DNA from 2 places in the Streptomyces sp. BI87 genome. Region 1 is predicted to be linked to the other one. Evidence: riboswitches for the same ligand, from Rfam matches in the RefSeq annotation. Region 1 holds a riboswitch; the other holds the start of a gene.
The links. Region 1 has a riboswitch for glycine ahead of gcvP (aminomethyl-transferring glycine dehydrogenase). Riboswitches for the same ligand answer to the same signal wherever they lie in the genome.

Region 1 (9,072 bases):
TTCCGCCGCCAGGAGGACGGGGCCTTCACCGTCGCCGACGTGGGCAGCCTCAACGGCACCTACGTCAACCGCGAGCGCATCGACGCCGTCGCGCTCGCCAACGGCGACGAGGTGCAGATCGGCAAGTACCGGCTGGTCTTCTACGCCAGCCAGCGGGGCATCTGACCGTCAGGAAGGTCTATGCGTCAATCAGCGAGGGGCGGTGCCGGGAACGGCACCGCCGCCGCGGACAGTCGGCCGGTGAGTATCGGCACGGTGCTCAGCACGCTCCGTGACGAATTCCCCGAAGTGACCATCTCCAAGATCCGTTTCCTGGAGTCCGAGGGGCTCATCGAGCCGCAGCGCACCCCCTCGGGGTACCGCAAGTTCAGCCCGCAGGACATCGAGCGGCTCGCCCAGGTCCTGCGCATGCAGCGCGACCACTACCTCCCCCTCAAGGTCATCAAGGAGCACCTCGACGCCGTCGAGCGCGGCGAGGAGTACCCGCTCCCCGGCGTCGGCCGGCAGCGCGAGGCCCAGGAGACCGACCCCGGCGCTCCCACCGTCCGCCGCGTCGGCCGGGCGGAGCTCCTGGCCGCCGCCGAGGTCGGCGAGGAGGAACTCGCCGAATGGGAGTCGTACGGGCTGATCGGCCCGCTGCCCGAGGGGGACTACGACGCCCAGGCGGTGCGCGTCGCCGCTCTGGTGGCCGAACTGGGCCGCTCGGGAATCGAGCCGCGTCATCTGCGGGCCATGAAGGCCGCCGCCGACCGGGAGGCATCCCTGGTCGAGCAGATCGTCGCGCCCCTGCGCCTGCACCGGAATCCGCAGACCAGAGCCCATGCCCAGGAGCGGACCAAGGAGCTGGCCGAGCTCACCACGAGCCTGCATTCGGCGCTCTTCCAGACCGCTCTCGGGGTGCGTCTGCCCTGATCCGGACCGATCCAGCCGGAGCCCGACTACCCAAACCCGCCGGGCACGTCCTAGGGTTGCTGTGTGAACGAGCTCGACGTCGTAGGTGTCCGGGTCGAAATGCCCTCCAACCAGCCGATCGTGCTCCTGCGCGAAGTGGGAGGCGACCGCTACCTCCCCATCTGGATCGGACCGGGTGAGGCGACCGCCATCGCATTTGCCCAGCAGGGCATGGCCCCTGCCAGGCCGCTGACGCACGACCTCTTCAAGGACGTCCTGGAGGCCGTGGGGCAGGAGCTGACCGAAGTGCGCATCACCGACCTGCGGGAAGGCGTCTTCTACGCGGAGCTGGTCTTCGCCAGCGGGGTCGAGGTGAGCGCCCGCCCCTCCGACGCCATAGCGCTCGCGCTGCGCACCGGCACGCCGATCTACGGCAGTGACGGGGTGCTCGACGACGCGGGGATCGCCATCCCGGACGAGCAGGAGGACGAGGTGGAGAAGTTCCGCGAGTTCCTCGATCAGATCTCGCCCGAGGACTTCGGCACCAACAACAGCCAGTAGCGGCGGCTGACCCCTCCGGCCGATCGGCGGCCTTTCCCGGAAGCGGGACACGGTAAACCACCCTTGGGGGGAATATCACCCGGCGTGGCGAGCGCGGCGATCGTTGACGCACCCCGGGTGACTGCCTACCGTCGACAAGCAGGTCAAGGACGGAGGGTCGGCGTGAGCATCAGCGGCGACGGTACGACGGGGGGTGCTCCGGGGCTCAGCCCCCGCGAGCGCGGTCCGTACCCGCTTCACGGCAGGTCGGCGGCACGGCAGGGGCGGCCGGTCGAGGCCGTCGCCGACGGCGTGGAGAGGGCCGGGGACGACATCGGTTACCGGGGTCCCACCGCCTGCGCCGCGGCCGGGATCACCTACCGCCAACTGGACTACTGGGCCCGTACCGGGCTGGTCGAGCCGAGCGTGCGGCCGCCGCACGGGGGCGCCGCGCAGCGGCTCTACAGCTTCCGCGACGTGGTCGTCCTCAAGATCGTCAAGCGGTTCCTCGACACCGGGGTCTCCCTCCAGAACATCCGCACCACGGTCCAGCACCTGCGGGACGGCGGCTTCCGCGACCTGGAGCGGATGACGCTGATGAGCGACGGCGCCACCGTCTACGAGTGCACCTCGCCCGACGAGGTGGTCGACCTGCTCCAGGGCGGCCAGGGCATCTTCGGCATCGCGGTGGGCGTGGTCTGGTCGGACGTGGAGAGCGCCCTCGCCCAGCTCCACGGGGAGCGGGTGGAGACCGGGGAGACGGTGGTGCGCCACCACCCCGGCGACGAGCTGGCCCGGCGGCGCAACCGGGCGGTCTGAACGAGCCCACGGGCCGTCCGGCCGCCGTTGTCGGTGGCGTAGGGCAGCATCGACCCCGTGAGATCCGCGCCCACGATCCTCCATCTCGACATGGATGCCTTCTACGCCTCGGCGGAGCAGGCCGCCAAGCCGAGCCTGCGCGGAAAAGCGGTGGTGGTCGGTGGGCTCGGGCCGCGCGGAGTGGTGGCCACCGCCTCCTACGAGGCACGGCGGTTCGGGGTCCACTCGGCGATGCCCACCGCGCAGGCGCGTCGGCTCGCCCCGCACGCCGCGTACCTCACCCCCCGCTTCACCCTCTACCGCGACGTCAGCAACCAGGTCATGGGGCTGCTGCGGGGGCTCTCGCCGCTGGTGGAGCCGCTCAGCCTGGACGAGGCGTTCGTCGACCTGGAGGCGGGCGGGGCGGCCTTCGACAGCGGTTCCGCCCGCGAGGTGGGGGAGCGGCTGCGGGCGGACATCAGGAGGGTCACCGGGCTGAGCGGGTCGGTCGGGCTCGCCGTGTCGAAGATGCTCGCCAAGATCGGCTCGGAGCGGGCCAAGCCGGACGGCCTGGTCCTCATCGAGCCGGGCACGGAGCGGGAACTGCTGGCGCCGCTCCCGGTCCGGGTGCTGCCCGGCGTCGGCCCGGCCACCGGTGACCATCTGCGCCGTGCGGGCATCACCACCGTCGACGAGATCGCCGAGGCCGGCCAGGACGAACTGGTCCGGCTGCTCGGCCGGGCGCACGGCACCGGCCTGTACGCCATGGCCCTCGCCCTCGACGAGCGGCCCGTGGTCTCCGAGCGGGAGGGCAAGTCCGTCTCCGTGGAGGACACCTACGACCTGGACATCCACGACCGGGTCCGGGTGCGCGGCGAGGTCGCGCGGCTGGCGGAGCGGTGCACCAAGCGGCTGCGCGAGGCGGGCCGCTCGGGGCGCACGGTGGTCCTCAAGGTCCGCCGCTACGACTTCTCCACGCTGACCCGCTCGGAGACTCTGCGCGGCCCCACGGACGACCCCGCCGTCGTCCGGGAGGCCGCCGCGCGGCTCCTGGAGGGCGTGGACACCACCGGCGGGGTCCGTCTCCTCGGCGTGGGCGTCAGCGGCCTCGCCGACTACACGCAGGAGGACCTGTTCGCCCAGGCCGCGGGGGAGCGGGCCGCAGCTGAGGCGGCCGCGGGGGCGGAGGAGCCGGCTCCGGAGGGGCCCGCGGCCGAGACGGTGGACCCGGTCGCGCCGGCCGTCCCGGAGGAGCGGCGCTGGCCCGCCGGTCACGACGTGGTCCACGCCGTCCACGGGCCCGGCTGGGTCCAGGGCAGCGGGGTCGGACGCGTGACCGTCCGGTTCGAGACGCCGACCTCGGCGCCGGGCCGGGTGCGTACCTTCCGCACGGACGACCCGGAGCTGAGCCTGTCGGCGCCGCTCCCCCTGGTGGAGGAGGACAGCGGGCCCGACGGGGGGTGAGCGGGGTGGGTCAGGCGTCGTCGGTGCCCGCGACACGGCCGAAGTCGCGGTCGGGGGGCGGTTCGGGGGCGCCGAGGTCCAGTCCGTAGTGGTGGTAGAGCTGGAGTTCCTGCTCCGGGGAGAGGTGGCGGCCCACGCCGAAGTCGGGGGCCTCGCGGATGAGGGCGCGTTCGAACGGGATGCGCAGCCCTCCCTCGACCAGCTCGCTCGGTTCCAGGGGGACGAAGGCGTCGCGGCTGAAGAGGCCGGTGCGGACGGCGGCCCACTCCGGGACGCCGGTCGCGTCGTCCAGATAGACCTCGTCGACCGTGCCGACCTTGGTGCCGTGGCGGTCGAACGCCTTGCGTCCGATCAGGCTGCGGGGATCGATATCGCTCTGCACGGAACCCTCCCAGGGCATCGCAGCACATGCGTCCCTCCTACGAAAGGGCACATCCCGTCGCTCGGCCACTCGAACGGACCCGGCGCGGTTCCCGCTGATAGGCTGGTTGTGGCTGTCGACCCCGTGCGGGAGAGTCCTCCGGCGTTCACCGCGGAGGCGCCGAAGGAGCAAATCCTCCCCGGAATCTCTCAGGCCCCCGTACCGCACGGACGAGGTCACTCTGGAAAGCAGGACGGGAGGCGGACGCTCCGTGCGCACCCCGGCCTCACCGACGGTGAAAACCGGCCTCAGCGCCGGTGAAGCTCTCAGGTCCGGATGACAGAGGGGGAGGCCGTACGGGCACCCGCGGCGGGTGTCCCACGCAGGTCGCGTCGACCAGGAGGCCTCCGCATGACCGCCAACCGCACCCCGCTCTCCCGCCTCGAACAGGGCGTCCCGTTCGAACAGCGGCACATCGGGCCCGACGCCGGTGACCGCGCCAAGATGCTGGCTCAGGTGGGCTACGGCTCCCTGGACGAACTCACCGCCGCCGCCGTCCCCGACGTGATCAAGAGCGCCGAGGCGCTGGACCTGCCCGACGGCCGCTCCGAGGCGGAGGTCCTCGCCGAACTGCGCAGCCTGGCCGACCGCAACCAGGTCGTCGACTCCATGATCGGCCTGGGCTACTACGGTACCTTCACCCCGCCGGTCATCCTGCGGAACGTCATGGAGAACCCGGCCTGGTACACGGCGTACACGCCCTACCAGCCGGAGATCTCGCAGGGCCGGCTGGAGGCGCTGCTGAACTTCCAGACCACCGTCGCCGACCTCACCGGCCTGCCCACCTCCGGCGCCTCGCTGCTGGACGAGGGCACCGCCGCCGCCGAGGCGATGGCGCTCTCGCGCCGGGTCGGCAAGGTCAAGCAGGGTGTCTTCCTCATCGACGCCGACGCCTTCCCGCAGACCGTCGCGGTGATCGAGACCCGCGCCGAGCCGACCGGCGTCGAGGTGGTCGTCGCCGACCTCAGTGAGGGCATCCCCGCCGAGGTCGCCGAGCGGGGCGTCTTCGGCGTCCTCCTCCAGTACCCCGGTGCCTCCGGGGCCGTCCGCGACCTCAAGCCGGTCATCGACGCCGCCCACGAGCTGGGTGCCGTCGTCACCGTCGCCGCCGACCTGCTCGCCCTGACCCTGCTGACCCCGCCCGGTCAGCTCGGCGCCGACATCGCCGTCGGCACCAGCCAGCGCTTCGGCGTGCCCATGGGCTTCGGCGGCCCGCACGCCGGATACATGGCGGTCCGTGAGAAGTTCGCGCGCAGCCTCCCGGGCCGTCTGGTCGGTGTCTCGGTCGACGCCGACGGCGACCGCGCGTACCGGCTCGCCCTCCAGACCCGTGAGCAGCACATCCGCCGCGAGAAGGCCACCAGCAACATCTGCACCGCGCAGGTGCTGCTCGCCGTGATGGCCGGGATGTACGCGGTCTACCACGGGCCCGAGGGGCTGCGTGCCATCGCCGGGCGTACCCACCGCTTCGCCGCGCTGCTCGCCGCAGGGCTGCGCCGGAGCGGGGTCGAGATCACCGAGGAGTCGTTCTTCGACACCGTGACGGCCCGGGTGCCCGGCCGGGCCGCCGAGGTGGCCTCCGCCGCCCGCGAGCGGGGCATCAACCTCCGCCAGGTCGACGCCGACCACGTCTCCGTCGCCTGCGACGAGACCACCACCCGCGCCCGGCTCGCCGCGGTCTGGGAGGCCTTCGGGGTCTCCGCCGACATCGAGGAGCTGGACGCCTCCGCCCCGGACGCGCTGCCCGAGGCGCTGCTCCGTGAGGACGCGTACCTGACCCACCCGGTCTTCCACCAGTACCGCTCCGAGACCGCCATGCTCCGCTACCTCAAGCGGCTGGCCGACCGGGACTACGCGCTGGACCGGGGCATGATCCCGCTCGGCTCCTGCACGATGAAGCTGAACGCGACGACCGAGATGGAGCCGGTCACCTGGCCCGAGTTCGGCGCGCTGCACCCCTTCGCCCCGGCCGACCAGGCGCAGGGCTACCTCACGCTCATCCGCGAGCTGGAGGAGCGCCTTGCCGAGGTCACCGGCTACGACAAGGTCTCCCTCCAGCCCAACGCCGGCTCGCAGGGTGAGCTGGCCGGGCTGCTGGCAGTCCGCGGTTACCACCGGGCCAACGGCGACCTGGACCGCACCGTCTGCCTGATCCCCTCCTCGGCGCACGGAACCAACGCCGCCAGCGCCGTCATGGCCGGGATGAAGGTCGTCGTCGTCAAGACCTCCGACGACGGCGAGATCGAGATCGAGGACCTGCGGGCCAAGATCGACCAGTACCGCGAGCAGCTCGCCGTGCTCATGATCACCTACCCGTCGACCCACGGAGTCTTCGAGGAGCACGTCGCCGACATCTGCGCCGCCGTCCACGACGCGGGCGGCCAGGTCTACGTCGACGGCGCCAACCTCAACGCGCTGGTCGGCCTCGCCAAGCCCGGCCGGTTCGGCGGCGACGTCTCCCACCTCAACCTGCACAAGACCTTCTGCATCCCGCACGGCGGCGGCGGCCCCGGCGTCGGCCCGGTCGGTGTCCGCGAGCACCTGGCGCCCTTCCTGCCCAACCACCCGCTCCAGCCGGCCGCCGGGCCCGCCACCGGCGTCGGCCCGATCTCGGCCGCCCCGTGGGGCTCCGCGGGCATACTCCCGATCTCCTGGTCGTACGTGCGGCTGATGGGCGGCGAGGGGCTCAAGCGCGCCACCCAGGTCGCGGTCCTCGGCGCCAACTACATCGCCAAGCGGCTGGAGCCGCACTTCCCGGTGCTCTACACCGGCCCCGCCGGGCTCGTCGCCCACGAGTGCATCATCGACCTGCGCCCGCTCACCAAGGCGACCGGCGTCAGCGTCGACGACGTCGCCAAGCGGCTGGTCGACTACGGCTTCCACGCGCCGACCATGTCGTTCCCGGTTGCCGGGACGCTGATGATCGAGCCGACCGAGAGCGAGAACCTCGCCGAGCTCGACCGCTTCTGCGAGGCGATGATCGCCATCCGCGCCGAGATCGAGCAGGTGGCCACCGGCGCCTGGCCCGCCGAGGACAACCCGCTGCGCAACGCCCCGCACACCGCCCGCACCCTCACCGGCGACTGGGACCACCCCTACACCCGCGAGGAGGCCGTCTTCCCGGCCGGCGTGCACGCGGCCGACAAGTACTGGCCGCCGGTCCGCCGGATCGACCAGGCGTACGGCGACCGCAACCTGGTCTGCTCCTGCCCGCCGCTGGACGCGTACCAGGACTGATCGGCGGGCCTTCCCCACGGGGAGGCCGCAGACACGTGAGGGCCGGTTCGGAGGCGTCTCCGAGCCGGCCCTGCCGTTTCCTCTCGCGCGGTGTGCGGCTGCCGCGCGCCCTCGCTCACGCCGCCGTGGTCACCCGGCCCGGGGTCAGCGGCCGGTGCGGTGCGATGATCTGCCCGTCGGGCAGCAGCTCGCCGGTGTCCTCGAAGAGGACGACGCCGTTGCACAGCAGGCTCCAGCCCTGTTCCGGGCGGTGCGCCACGACGCGGGCGGCCTCCCGGTCGGCGGAGTCGGCGGTGGGGCAGAGAGGCTGGTGCTGGCACATGGGTGGGTTCTTTCCCTGCGATGTGGTTGCTGTCCTGCTCGACGTGTTCTTCATGACCGCCCCCGTCTGATCGGTCGTCCCAGTGTTGCCCCGTGGCGCTGAATCCGCAGGCATTTCGCGGCAGCGCTCCTCACTGGGGGAGGACGCGTCACCCGTGCGGGCGGTTCATGTCAACTGCCCTGTCAATTCGGGTCATTGGAACTGGTCACATCGGGCTAGCCCACAAGAGGGGTGGTGCGCCCCGGGCGCGAGGAGGGAGCGTACGGCCTCCCCGCGCCCCGGGCGGTCAGGCCGGCAGGAGCGGGCCCGGCAGCTGGCCGGGGGAGAGGCGCCGGGTCAGCACCGGCAGCAGCTCGGAGGCCGGGTAGGGCCGGTGGGCGGCGATGCCGGGCGGGGCCGGGGCGATCGGGACCAGCAGGTCGGTGGCGAGCGGGCCGCCCCGGCCGGCGTCGGCCGCCGGGTCGCCGTGCAGCCAGAGCGTCAGCATGTACAGCCCCGGGACCGACAGCAGGCGCGGCTGGTGCGGCGCGGCGAGGCCGTCGGCCTGGCGCAGGGCCGCCTCGGTGGCGGTGACGTACGGGCCTTCGAAGAAGTGCGAGAAGGCCCAGCCGTCCGGGGTGAGGCGGGTGTCGGCGGCGGCCACGGCCCGCTCGCCGCTGCGGATCAGGAACCGCCAGCCGGCGAGCCGGATCGGTGAGTCGCTCTCCAGGGTGGTGCGGTCCATGACGTGGACCGGCAGCGGGAGTTCCGGGCTGGTCGGGCCGGTCGCCGCGCGGAGCGCGGAGGTGCGGGCCTCGCGGACGGCCGTCGGGGAACCGAGGGCGGCGAGGACGCTGCGCTCGGCGGGCGCGGGAGCCGGGAAGAAGTGCAGCGGCATGGTGGGTCGCCTCTCGTCGGGCAGGCAGGGGACATCAGGGCAGGCGCGGACGACACTGTCAGCTCAGAGCGAAGGGGCGGGGCAGGGACCTTGGGCCCTCTCCGGTAGAACGGTGCGTGAGGCCGCGATGATCCGCCGGACAGGTCCTGGCGGTCGCCAATTCACTGCCTCGTTCGCGGAGTTTATACGACCTGTGTTCCATCGGCGCTTCGCCTACCGGTGCTCGGAATTGCGGGCAAGGCGGTATTCGGTCGCCATAATGAGGGGTTCATCCGCATTTTCTCCGGACGGCACGCCTGTGACCTGGATATTCATCCGGCGGGCGGTCGGCCTGTTCCTGTCGGCGATTTCACCACCCGCTCGCCGTCCTCCGGGGCCGAGTGAGCGACGGACCAGGGCCGAACAGGTGCCGCGGTGCCGGAGCTCATTCGCCCGCGGCTTGCCGCGTGAATGTGCCCAGTGCCTCGGTCGGGATCGAGCCTAGCGCGCGGCGGGCTGTCGCGGGGCGTTATGGATCGCATT
Region 2 (9,072 bases), 4.4 Mb from region 1:
GTCGAAGGAGACGCCGTCCACGGCCCGCACGTCACGCCGGCCGCGGCCGGTGAAGGTGATGGACAGTTCGTCCACGGAGAGCAGGGGCATGGTCAACCTCGCAGCTTCGGGTCGAGGGCTTCGCGCATCGCCTCGCCGAGCAGGGTGAAGCCGAGTGCCGTGATGATGATGGCCAGGGCCGGGTAGACCGCCATCATCGGCGCGGAGTCGGCGTAGTTCTGCGCCTGGGTGAGCATGACGCCCCATTCGGGGTTCTTGGCGCTGTCCGGGTTGCCGAGGCCCAGGAAGGACAGGGCGGCCGCCTCGATGATGGCGGTGGCCAGGGAGAGCGTCGCCTGGACGATCACCGGGCTCAGCGAGTTCGGCATGATCTGGGTGAGGACGATGCGGCGCTTGCGGATGCCCAGCGAGTGGGCGGCGAGCACGTAGTCCGAGCCGCCCTGGACCAGCATCGCGCCGCGCAGCAGGCGGGCGAAGACCGGGATCTGGACGACACCGATGGCGATCATCACGGTGGTGATCGACTGGCCGAGGACCGCCGCCACCGAGACGGCGAGCAGCAGCGAGGGCAGCGCCAGCATGATGTCGATGCAGCGCATGAGCACCGAGTCGATGCGCTGGCCGACGCGGCCGCCGAGGGTGGCGCAGGCGCCGGAGAAGCTGCCGATCAGGGCGCCGACGCTGAGGCCGATCAGGGTGGAGACGACGCCGAGGAGCAGGGTCTGCCGGGCGCCGACGAGCATCCGCGAGAAGATGTCGCGGCCGAGGTGGTCGAGGCCGAACCAGTTCTCGGCGCGGGCGCCGACGAACTCGGCGCGGTTGACGAAGACCTCACCGCGCCACTGCTGCCCGGGGGCGTAGGGCGCGACCCACGGGCCGATGATGGCGAGGACCAGGAAGACCGCGATGATCCCGGCTCCGACCAGCGCCATCTTGCTGGCCCGCAGCCGCTTGAGGGCTTCCTTCCAGAGGCTGGCGCCGCTGGAGCTCTCCTGCTGGGCCGTGAGTTCCGCGAGGCGGTCGATCTTGTCCGTCTTGGTGCTCATGTCAGTGCACCCGCACTCTCGGGTCGATCAGGCTGTAGGCGAGGTCGACCAGGAGGTTGATCAGGACGTACGCCATCGCGATGAACATGATGAAGCCGACGAGGACCGGATAGTCCCGGCCGTCGATCGCGGTCCGGATGAAGGAGCCGATGCCGCCGAAGGTGAAGACCGACTCGGTGAGCACCGCGCCCGACAGGAGGGAGCCGGTGAGCAGGCCGACCGAGGTGATGACGGGCAGCAGTGCGTTGCGCAGGACGTGGCGGGTGCGGACGACGCCCTTGCGCAGGCCCTTGGACTCGGCGGTGCGGACGTAGTCCTCGCCGAGCACCTCCAGGACACTGGCCCGGGTCATACGCACGATGACCGCCACCGGGATGGAGGCGAGGGCGATGGCGGGCAGGATCAGGTGGGTCAGGGCGTCCCAGCTCGCGTCGAACTCACCGGTGAGCAAGCCGTCCAGGACGGCCAGTCCGGTCACTTCCGTGGCGTCGATGCCGGTGGTCAGCCGCCCGTAGCTGGGGAACCAGCCGAGGTTGACCGAGAAGACCGTCCGCAGCATGAAGGCGAGGAAGAAGACGGGGATGCAGATGCCGATCAGCGAGCTGGAGACGGCGGCGACGTCCAGCCAGCCGCCGCGCCGCTTGGCGGCGAAGTAGCCGAGCGGCACGCCGACGGCGACCGCGAGGACGATGGCCATCAGCGACAGCTCGACGGTGGCGGGGAATCGCAGGAGGAACTCGTCCATGACCGGCTGGCCGGTCTGGGTGGACGTGCCGAGGTCGCCCTCGATCAGCCGCTTGATGAAGCGGCCGTACTGCACGTACACCGGCTGGTCGAGCCCCAGAGCCCGGTTGATACGTGCCACCTCGGCCTCGGTCGCTTTCTCTCCGAGAATCGCCGAGGCGGGTCCGCCGGGCAGCCGGTTCAGCCAGATGAAGAGCAGAACCGACAGGCCGAGCAGGGTGGGTATGAGTTGAAGCAGTCTTCGTACGACGAAACGCAACACCCCGCGATGCCCCTTTCTTGCGTAGTTCGTGGTGCGCCTGTGTTCGGGCCGGGTCGCGGCCGGGCGCGTGGGGGGTGGTGGGAGGACGGCGCGCGGTGGTGACCGCGCACCGTCCCGGGCCGTGCACGCGGCGGGTCCGCCCGGCCGCGAACGTGCCGTGGCCGGGCGGACCCTGACGCACCGTGAGGTGCTGGTGCCGCGTGGTGCGGTGGTTACTTCTTGAACGTGACCTCGGCGAAGTTCTCCTGCGTCAGCGGGGAGACCAGCGGCGGGTTGACGTCCTTGGCGAAGGCGATCGCCGGCGGGGACGAGGAGATCGGGACGCCGGGCAGGTAGTCCATGACGACCTCGTTGGCGTGCTCGTAGAGCTTCACGCGCTTGGCGTGGTCGACCTCGGCGGAGGCCGCCTCCATCGCCTCGAAGACCTTCTTGTCCTTGAAGCCCCACTGCTTGTCGTACTCGGCGAACCAGGTACCGATGAAGTTGTAGGCGTCGTTGAAGTCACCGGTCCAGCCGAGCAGGTGCAGCTCGCAGCCGCCCGCCTCGGTGGCGTCGATGTAGTCCGGGGCCCACTTCATCGGCTTCGGGGTGACGGTGATGCCGACCTTCTCCAGGTCGGCCTTCATCAGCTCGAAGAGGTCACCCGGGGAGGGCATGTACGGACGGCTGACCTCGGTCGGGTAGCAGAACTCGACCTTCAGCTTCTCCTCGCCGGCCTTCTTCAGCAGGCTCTTGGACTTCGCCGGGTCGTAGGCGTACTTCGCGACCTTGTCGGAGAAGCCCTCGACGGTGTCCGGCATGAACTGCGTGGCCGCGACGCCGCCCTCGGGCAGCTGGGTCTTGACCAGGTTGTCCTTGTCGATCGCGTGGGCGATCGCGGCGCGGACGTCCTTGTCCTGGAGCTTCTTGTTCTTCTCCTGCGAGAAGCCCAGGTAGAAGATGTTGAAGACCTCACGGGTCGGGACCTGGAAGCCGGCCTTCTCCAGGGTCTTCACGTCGGCGGGCGACACGAGGTCGTAGCCGTCGATGTCACCGGCCTGGAGGGCCGAACGACGGCCTTCCTCGGTGTCGATGGTGCGGAAGACGAGGTTCTTGACCCCGGCCTTCTTGCCCCAGTAGTCGTCGAAGCGCTCAAGGGCGACTTCCTTGTTGCCCTTGTTCCACTTCGTGATCTTGTACGGGCCGGTACCGGCGACCGTGCCGGCCTGCTGGCTGTACTTGGGGTAGGTGATGGCGTCGCCCTTGGCGGACGCCTCCTCCTTCTCGTACGCCTTCAGCGCCTTCGGCGAGTGGATCGCGAGGGCTTGGAGCGAGAAGCCGCCGGGGAGGTTGGCGGAGGGCTTCTTCACCTCGATGACGGCGGTGTTCTCGTCCTTCGCCGTGCAGGACTTGTAGTTCGCCTTGGGGGCGTCCTTGTCCTCGTTCTTGGCGAAGCCGCCCATGATGGTCTGCCAGTAGTACGACACGGCGGAACTCTGGTACGTGCCCGTCCAGTTGAACCAGTGGTCGTAGTTGGCGCAGACCGCCTCGGCGTTGAACGCCTCACCGTCGTGGAACTTGACGCCCTTGCGCAGGTTGAAGGTCCAGACGGTGCCCTCGTCGTTCGAGTCCCACGTCTCGGCGAGACCGCCGACGAGCTTCGAGCCGCCGGGCTCGTGCTCCAGCAGCGCCTCGAAGGCCTGGCGGGTGACGCGGAAGGTCTCACCGTCGGACGCCAGCGCCGGGTCGAGGGAACCGGGGTCGCCGGCGCCGCCGAACACGAAGGTGTCCTTGCCGCCGTCCTTGCCCTTCCCTTCCGTGGTGTCTCGCTCACTGGAGCACCCGGTGACGATCAGCGCGGTCGCAGCCGCGACCGTGATCGCCCGAGTGACTCGGGACTTGAAAATGCGCATGGGCCCACCCCGGTTCAGCATTCATACAGAGGTCTTGACCGGCTGAACACTACCCACGTCTCTCACCGGGGAGAATGATCCGCATAGCGGTGATACCGACCTGAGACCCGGACAGACAACAAACCGCGCATATCCGGGACATCACTCCTTCCGGCACCGTTTACCGGACAGAAGCGCGCCTTCAGGGGCGCCGCGCAGGCGATTCCGCACCATTCGCTGCCGTACGAACACGCTGCGCTACACCGGACTTTCACACCCCGTCAGCCGAACCTCCGCACCCCTTCGCCCCATTGGCCGGGCGAGCCCCCTTATGTCCCCTCGGGCCGGTGGGCGGCGTGGAAGGGGACGTTCTCGAATGCTGGACGGCGAAAGTCGGTGGGCCCTCATTCCGCTCGCCTCATTCGTGTCCACCGGAAGCCCCCGCAAACCTCTGGCCAGCGGAAGTGCCGACAGAATTCCGGAGGCCGGGAGCGGAATGGGAGTGCGCGCGGAGCGCAGCGGAGCGAAAGGCGTGAAAAGGGGCGCCTGATGAATGATGGGCGGAATTCCGGGCGCTTCGCTCCGGAAGCTGGGCGCGGGCGTGCGCCGGCGTCTACGTGAAGGCGGCCGTGGCCCCGGCTCAGCGCCCGTACGGCTGCGGGTAGCCGTATCCCGAGGCGGGCGGGGCGGCGTGGGCGTCGCGGTCGTAGAAGGGGCGGGCGTGGGCGCGCAGCCAGAGGGCGACCGGGTCGTACGGGTCGGACATGGCGACGGTGGAGACGGCGAGGCCGTCCGGGACGGCGCCGACCGACTGGCGCATCATCGCCCGCACCGACTCCACGGCCTGGGCGCCCGGGTCGTAGACGTCGAGGCCGATGGCCAGGTACGGCACGCCGAGGGCGGGCTGGACCCAGGCGCGGCGCAGCGAGCGGAGCGCGGGGGTGCGGTGCGCGTTCTGCGCCAGCAGGGCGTAGAACTGCGGGAGTTCGATGACCGGCTCGGAGATGCGCAGCGGGCCCGGCGGCTGCGCGTCGAGGCCGACGGCGAGGCGGCGCAGGTCCGCCCAGGGGACGCCGACGCCGCCACCGGGGGCGTGCGGGTTGATCCAGAGGCCGACCTGGTCCTGGTAGAGCCCGGCGGCGGCCTCACGGGTGGAGACCACCTCGTGGGCGCGGGTCCAGCCGCTGGCGGAGAGTTCCTGGGCGGAGGTGACGCAGGGGGCGTAGCCGAGGCCGTCGACCTCCATGGCGGCGTACTGCGCGTCGGGGGAGCCGGCCTGGCCGTGCCAGAGCAGCATCCAGACCTGCCCGCCGGGGTCGGCGAGCGCGTGCAGCAGCCCCTCGTAGGCGTCGTACCGCCCGGGGGCGACCTGGCGCAGCATGTGCTCGACCTGCCCGGCCGCGGCCGTGCCCGACGCACTCACCTGTTGACCGCCCCTTCGTCACTTCGTCCCCCGGGGCCTGCCCCCGTCATGCCAGGACCGGTTCCGTGTGACACGGAACCGGCCAGGTCATGAAAACAGCTTAGGCCCTCCGTCCGTCGGTCAGGACGGCTCACGCCGGTAGAAGGTGCGCAGCTTGTTCGCCATCCACCGGGCCACCAGGTCGTCGGTGGCGTCCAGCAGGACGAGGTTGACCGGCCACGGGACCGGGGTGCGGCCCAGGGCGCGGCCGAGGGCGTCCATGGCGCGCTGGGCGGCGGCGTCGTCGTGGCGGTTCAGCTCGACGCCGACGAAGAGGACCGGGTCCCCGCCCTCGACGCTGGCCAGGCAGCGGCGGGCGGTGGCGACCACGCCGGACTCCTCGAACTCCCCGGCGGCGACGCCGAGGAAGTCCACCGGGTCCTCCTGCCAGTCGGGCTCGTAGGTGCGGACCCGGCCGCCGGTGGCCGGTCCGTCGAGCGGGGAGCGGCCGGTGCGGCACAGCTCGGCCACGGCCGGAGGCGGCAGCGGGACGCCGACGGTGCCGCCCGGGTTGACGGCGATGCCCAGCTGCGGGGGCAGGCCGCGGGCGAACTCGGTGGCCGGGGCGACGGCGAAGGCCAGGTGGCCGCCGACGCAGGAGCGGAACTGCTGCTCGGAGCTGAACACCGGGACGTACGCGCCCCCGTCGATGTCCAGCGTCGGCAGGTCCAGTGACCCGCTCTCGGGGCTGCCGCCGTTGGGCAGCGGGACCCAGACACTGCTGCGGCCGAGGACCTCGACCAGCCGTCCGCCCGCCGCCTCGGCGCCCAGGGAGGCCGCGAGGGCCTCCTCCAGTTCGTTGCTCGGCCATCCGCCGTAGAGCCCGTGGGGGGCCTGGGCCGGGATGCTCATCTGCTCACCGCCTGATCACACATACCTCGCCTGCGCCCCGACCCTACCCGCGTCGGGGCCCACGAGGGAGCGGGAGTTGACTCAGGCGCGGAAGGTGAGGGTACGCAGCCGGTCGGCGGCGGCGCGGTCGAGGAGGGTGGCGGAGCCGCAGCCCGGGGGCGGGGTGCCGGCGTCGAGGGTGGCGAGGAGGCGGGCGACGACGCGGCGGTGGCGCAGGAAGGCGTACCGGCTCACGCCTCTGCCCCGGGCGCGCTGGCCGTCGAGGGCGGTGTCCGGGTCGACGTCGAGGAAGACCATGTGCAGGGTGCGGCCGCGGCGGCGGGCCTCGCGGGCCAGCCAGTGGCGGACCCAGCGCTGGGTGCCGCAGTCGTGGACGACGACGCTGCGGCCCGCGCGGAGCATGCGGCGCAGGGCGGCGTAGTGGGCGAGGCGGGCGAGGGGGCGGTACAGGGCGTAGGGCAGGGCGGCGGGGAGGCGGGCCTCCCACTGCTCGCGGGTGTCCTGGGAGTCGGCGCGGGCGGCCCGGACGGTGCGGCGGATCAGGGTGGACTTGCCACTGCCGGGCAGGCCGGAGACGACGACGAGGTCGCCCTGGCCGAAGGTGAGGGTGTCGGGGGCGGGGCGGCCCCCGGTGGCCCGCAGGTCGCGGACGGTGGCCGGAATCTGCCGGGTGCCCGGCTGGGCGGGCAGGGCGGGCAGGGTCGTGGCGAGGGCGGGCGCCGGCCCGCCGGGACTCGGGGGCGGGGCGGAGACCTCCCGGCCGCTGCTGCTCTGCACCGTGGTGGGCTCCCCCCGTGCGGTCACGTGCGTCATCTCCCCCGAGTGTAAAGAGAAGGTAATGCGGCACAAGCCGATTACCGGTCCCGTCGGCCGCCGCCGGCGGTTTCACTGGCTGGTCACGCCGGGCGGGGGTCGTTTGGTTCCGCCGGGCGGCGGGGGTGGTCCCGGGTTGGCCGGAAGCCGCCGCCGCCGTCGCCCCCGGGGAGGGGTTCTGCCGCGCGGGGGTGCGTGCAATGATGGGCGCGAACTGCATACCGGCCGCTTGAATCCGCGCGGGAGAGTTCTGCCGGGGCCCCGAAGCCCTGGTCAGGACGCCGAAGGAGCAAGTCCCTCCCTTGAATCTCTCAGGCCCCGTACCGCGCGGGCGAGGCACATCTGAAAAGCGGGCCGCTCCGTCGGCCCCACCCAAGGTGCAAGTCATGGCCGCCCCGGCCGCTCGTCCGGGTGGCCGCGGCGAACCTCTCAGGTTTCGATGACAGATGGGGAGGATCGATTCCCCTCGCCGTCATGCCCTGGGAGCGCCCGGATATGAGCCAGACCCCCCGTACGACCGCACTCGACGCCACGCACCGTGCGCTCGGGGCCACCATGACCGACTTCGCCGGCTGGGACATGCCGCTGCGGTACGGCAGCGAGCGCGACGAGCACCAGGCGGTGCGCACCCGCGCCGGGCTCTTCGACCTCTCCCACATGGGCGAGATCACCGTGCTGGGCCCGGACGCCACCCGCTTCCTCGCCTACGCCCTGGTCGGCAACATCGCCACGATCGGCCCCGGCCGGGCCCGGTACACGATGATCTGCCAGGAGGACGGCGGCATCCTCGACGACCTGATCGTCTACCGGCGCGGTCCGGTCGAGTCCCCCGAGTTCATGGTCGTCGCCAACGCGGGCAACGCCCAGGTGGTACTGGACGCGCTGACCGAGCGGGCCGCCTCCTTCGACGTCGAGGTCCGCGACGACCGGGACGCGTACGCGCTGATCGCCGTGCAGGGCCCGGCCTCCCCGGCCATCCTCGCCTCGGTCACCGACGCCGACCTGGACGGGCTGAAGTACTACGCGGGGCTGCCCGGCACCGTCGCCGGGGTCGAGGCGCTGATCGCGCGGACCGGCTACACCGGTGAGGACGGCTTCGAGCTGTTCGTGGCCCCCGGCGACGCGGTCGCCCTGTGGGAGGCGCTGACCGCCGCCGGGGCCGGGACGGGCCTCGTGCCGTGCGGGCTCTCCTGCCGCGACACGCTGCGCCTGGAGGCGGGCATGCCGCTGTACGGGCACGAGCTGACCACGGCGCTCACCCCCTTCGACGCCGGGCTCGGCCGGGTGGTGAAGTTCGAGAAGGAGGGCGACTTCGTGGGCCGCGCCGCCCTGGAGAAGGCCGCCGCGGACGCCGCAGAGCATCCGCCGCGCACCCTGGTCGGCCTGGTCGCCGAGGGGCGCCGGGTGCCGCGCGCGGGCTACCCGGTGGTCGCGGACGGCCAGGTGGTCGGCGAGGTCACCTCGGGCGCCCCCTCCCCCACCCTGGGCAAGCCCGTCGCCATGGCCTACGTCGACGCCGCCCACGCGGCGCCCGGCACGCCCGGCGTCGGCGTCGACATCCGGGGCAGCCACGAGCCGTACGAGGTCGTGGCGCTGCCGTTCTACAAGCGCCAGAAGTAGCCCGCCTCCGCGCAACGTGACGCGACGCACCCGCTCCGTCCCGGATCGCGAGACCTTCCGTTCACCAGCACACCCCCGCGTACAGGAGAATTCACCCCATGAGCAACCCCCAGCAGCTGCGCTACAGCAAGGAGCACGAGTGGCTGTCGGCCGCCGAGGACGGCGTGTCGACGATCGGCATCACCGAGTACGCGGCAGGCGCGCTCGGTGACGTCGTCTACGCCCAGCTCCCGGAGGTCGGCGAAACGGTCACCGCGGGCGAGACCTGCGGCGAGCTGGAGTCGACCAAGTCGGTCAGCGACCTGTACTCCCCCGTCTCCGGTGAGGTCACCGAGATCAACGAGGACGTCGTGAACGACCCGTCGCTGGTGAACACCGCCCCCTTCGAGGGCGGCTGGCTGT

Region 2: linked by a shared signal. The riboswitch ahead of gcvT (glycine cleavage system aminomethyltransferase GcvT) and the one ahead of gcvP (aminomethyl-transferring glycine dehydrogenase) in region 1 are both predicted to bind glycine.

Annotation. Positions count from the first base shown of each region.
Region 1 is NZ_CP110079.1:6,081,618-6,090,689, forward strand. Features, by position in the region: gene OIM89_RS27190 (FHA domain-containing protein) at 1-165, shown strand, start outside; gene OIM89_RS27195 (MerR family transcriptional regulator) at 181-912, shown strand; gene OIM89_RS27200 (bifunctional nuclease family protein) at 976-1,452, shown strand; gene OIM89_RS27205 (MerR family transcriptional regulator) at 1,615-2,250, shown strand; gene OIM89_RS27210 (DNA polymerase IV) at 2,308-3,693, shown strand; gene OIM89_RS27215 (PRC-barrel domain-containing protein) at 3,704-4,075, opposite strand; glycine riboswitch at 4,192-4,289, shown strand; gene gcvP (aminomethyl-transferring glycine dehydrogenase) at 4,466-7,351, shown strand; gene OIM89_RS27225 (DUF5999 family protein) at 7,467-7,673, opposite strand; gene OIM89_RS27230 (hypothetical protein) at 7,960-8,550, opposite strand.
Region 2 is NZ_CP110079.1:1,668,231-1,677,302, forward strand. Features, by position in the region: partial or broken gene OIM89_RS07100 (ABC transporter ATP-binding protein) at 1-90, opposite strand, end outside; gene OIM89_RS07105 (ABC transporter permease) at 93-1,046, opposite strand; gene OIM89_RS07110 (ABC transporter permease) at 1,048-2,052, opposite strand; gene OIM89_RS07115 (ABC transporter substrate-binding protein) at 2,265-3,944, opposite strand; gene OIM89_RS07120 (enhanced serine sensitivity protein SseB C-terminal domain-containing protein) at 4,564-5,346, opposite strand; gene OIM89_RS07125 (enhanced serine sensitivity protein SseB) at 5,467-6,237, opposite strand; gene OIM89_RS07130 (AAA family ATPase) at 6,319-7,041, opposite strand; glycine riboswitch at 7,281-7,386, shown strand; gene gcvT (glycine cleavage system aminomethyltransferase GcvT) at 7,546-8,670, shown strand; gene gcvH (glycine cleavage system protein GcvH) at 8,769-9,072, shown strand, end outside.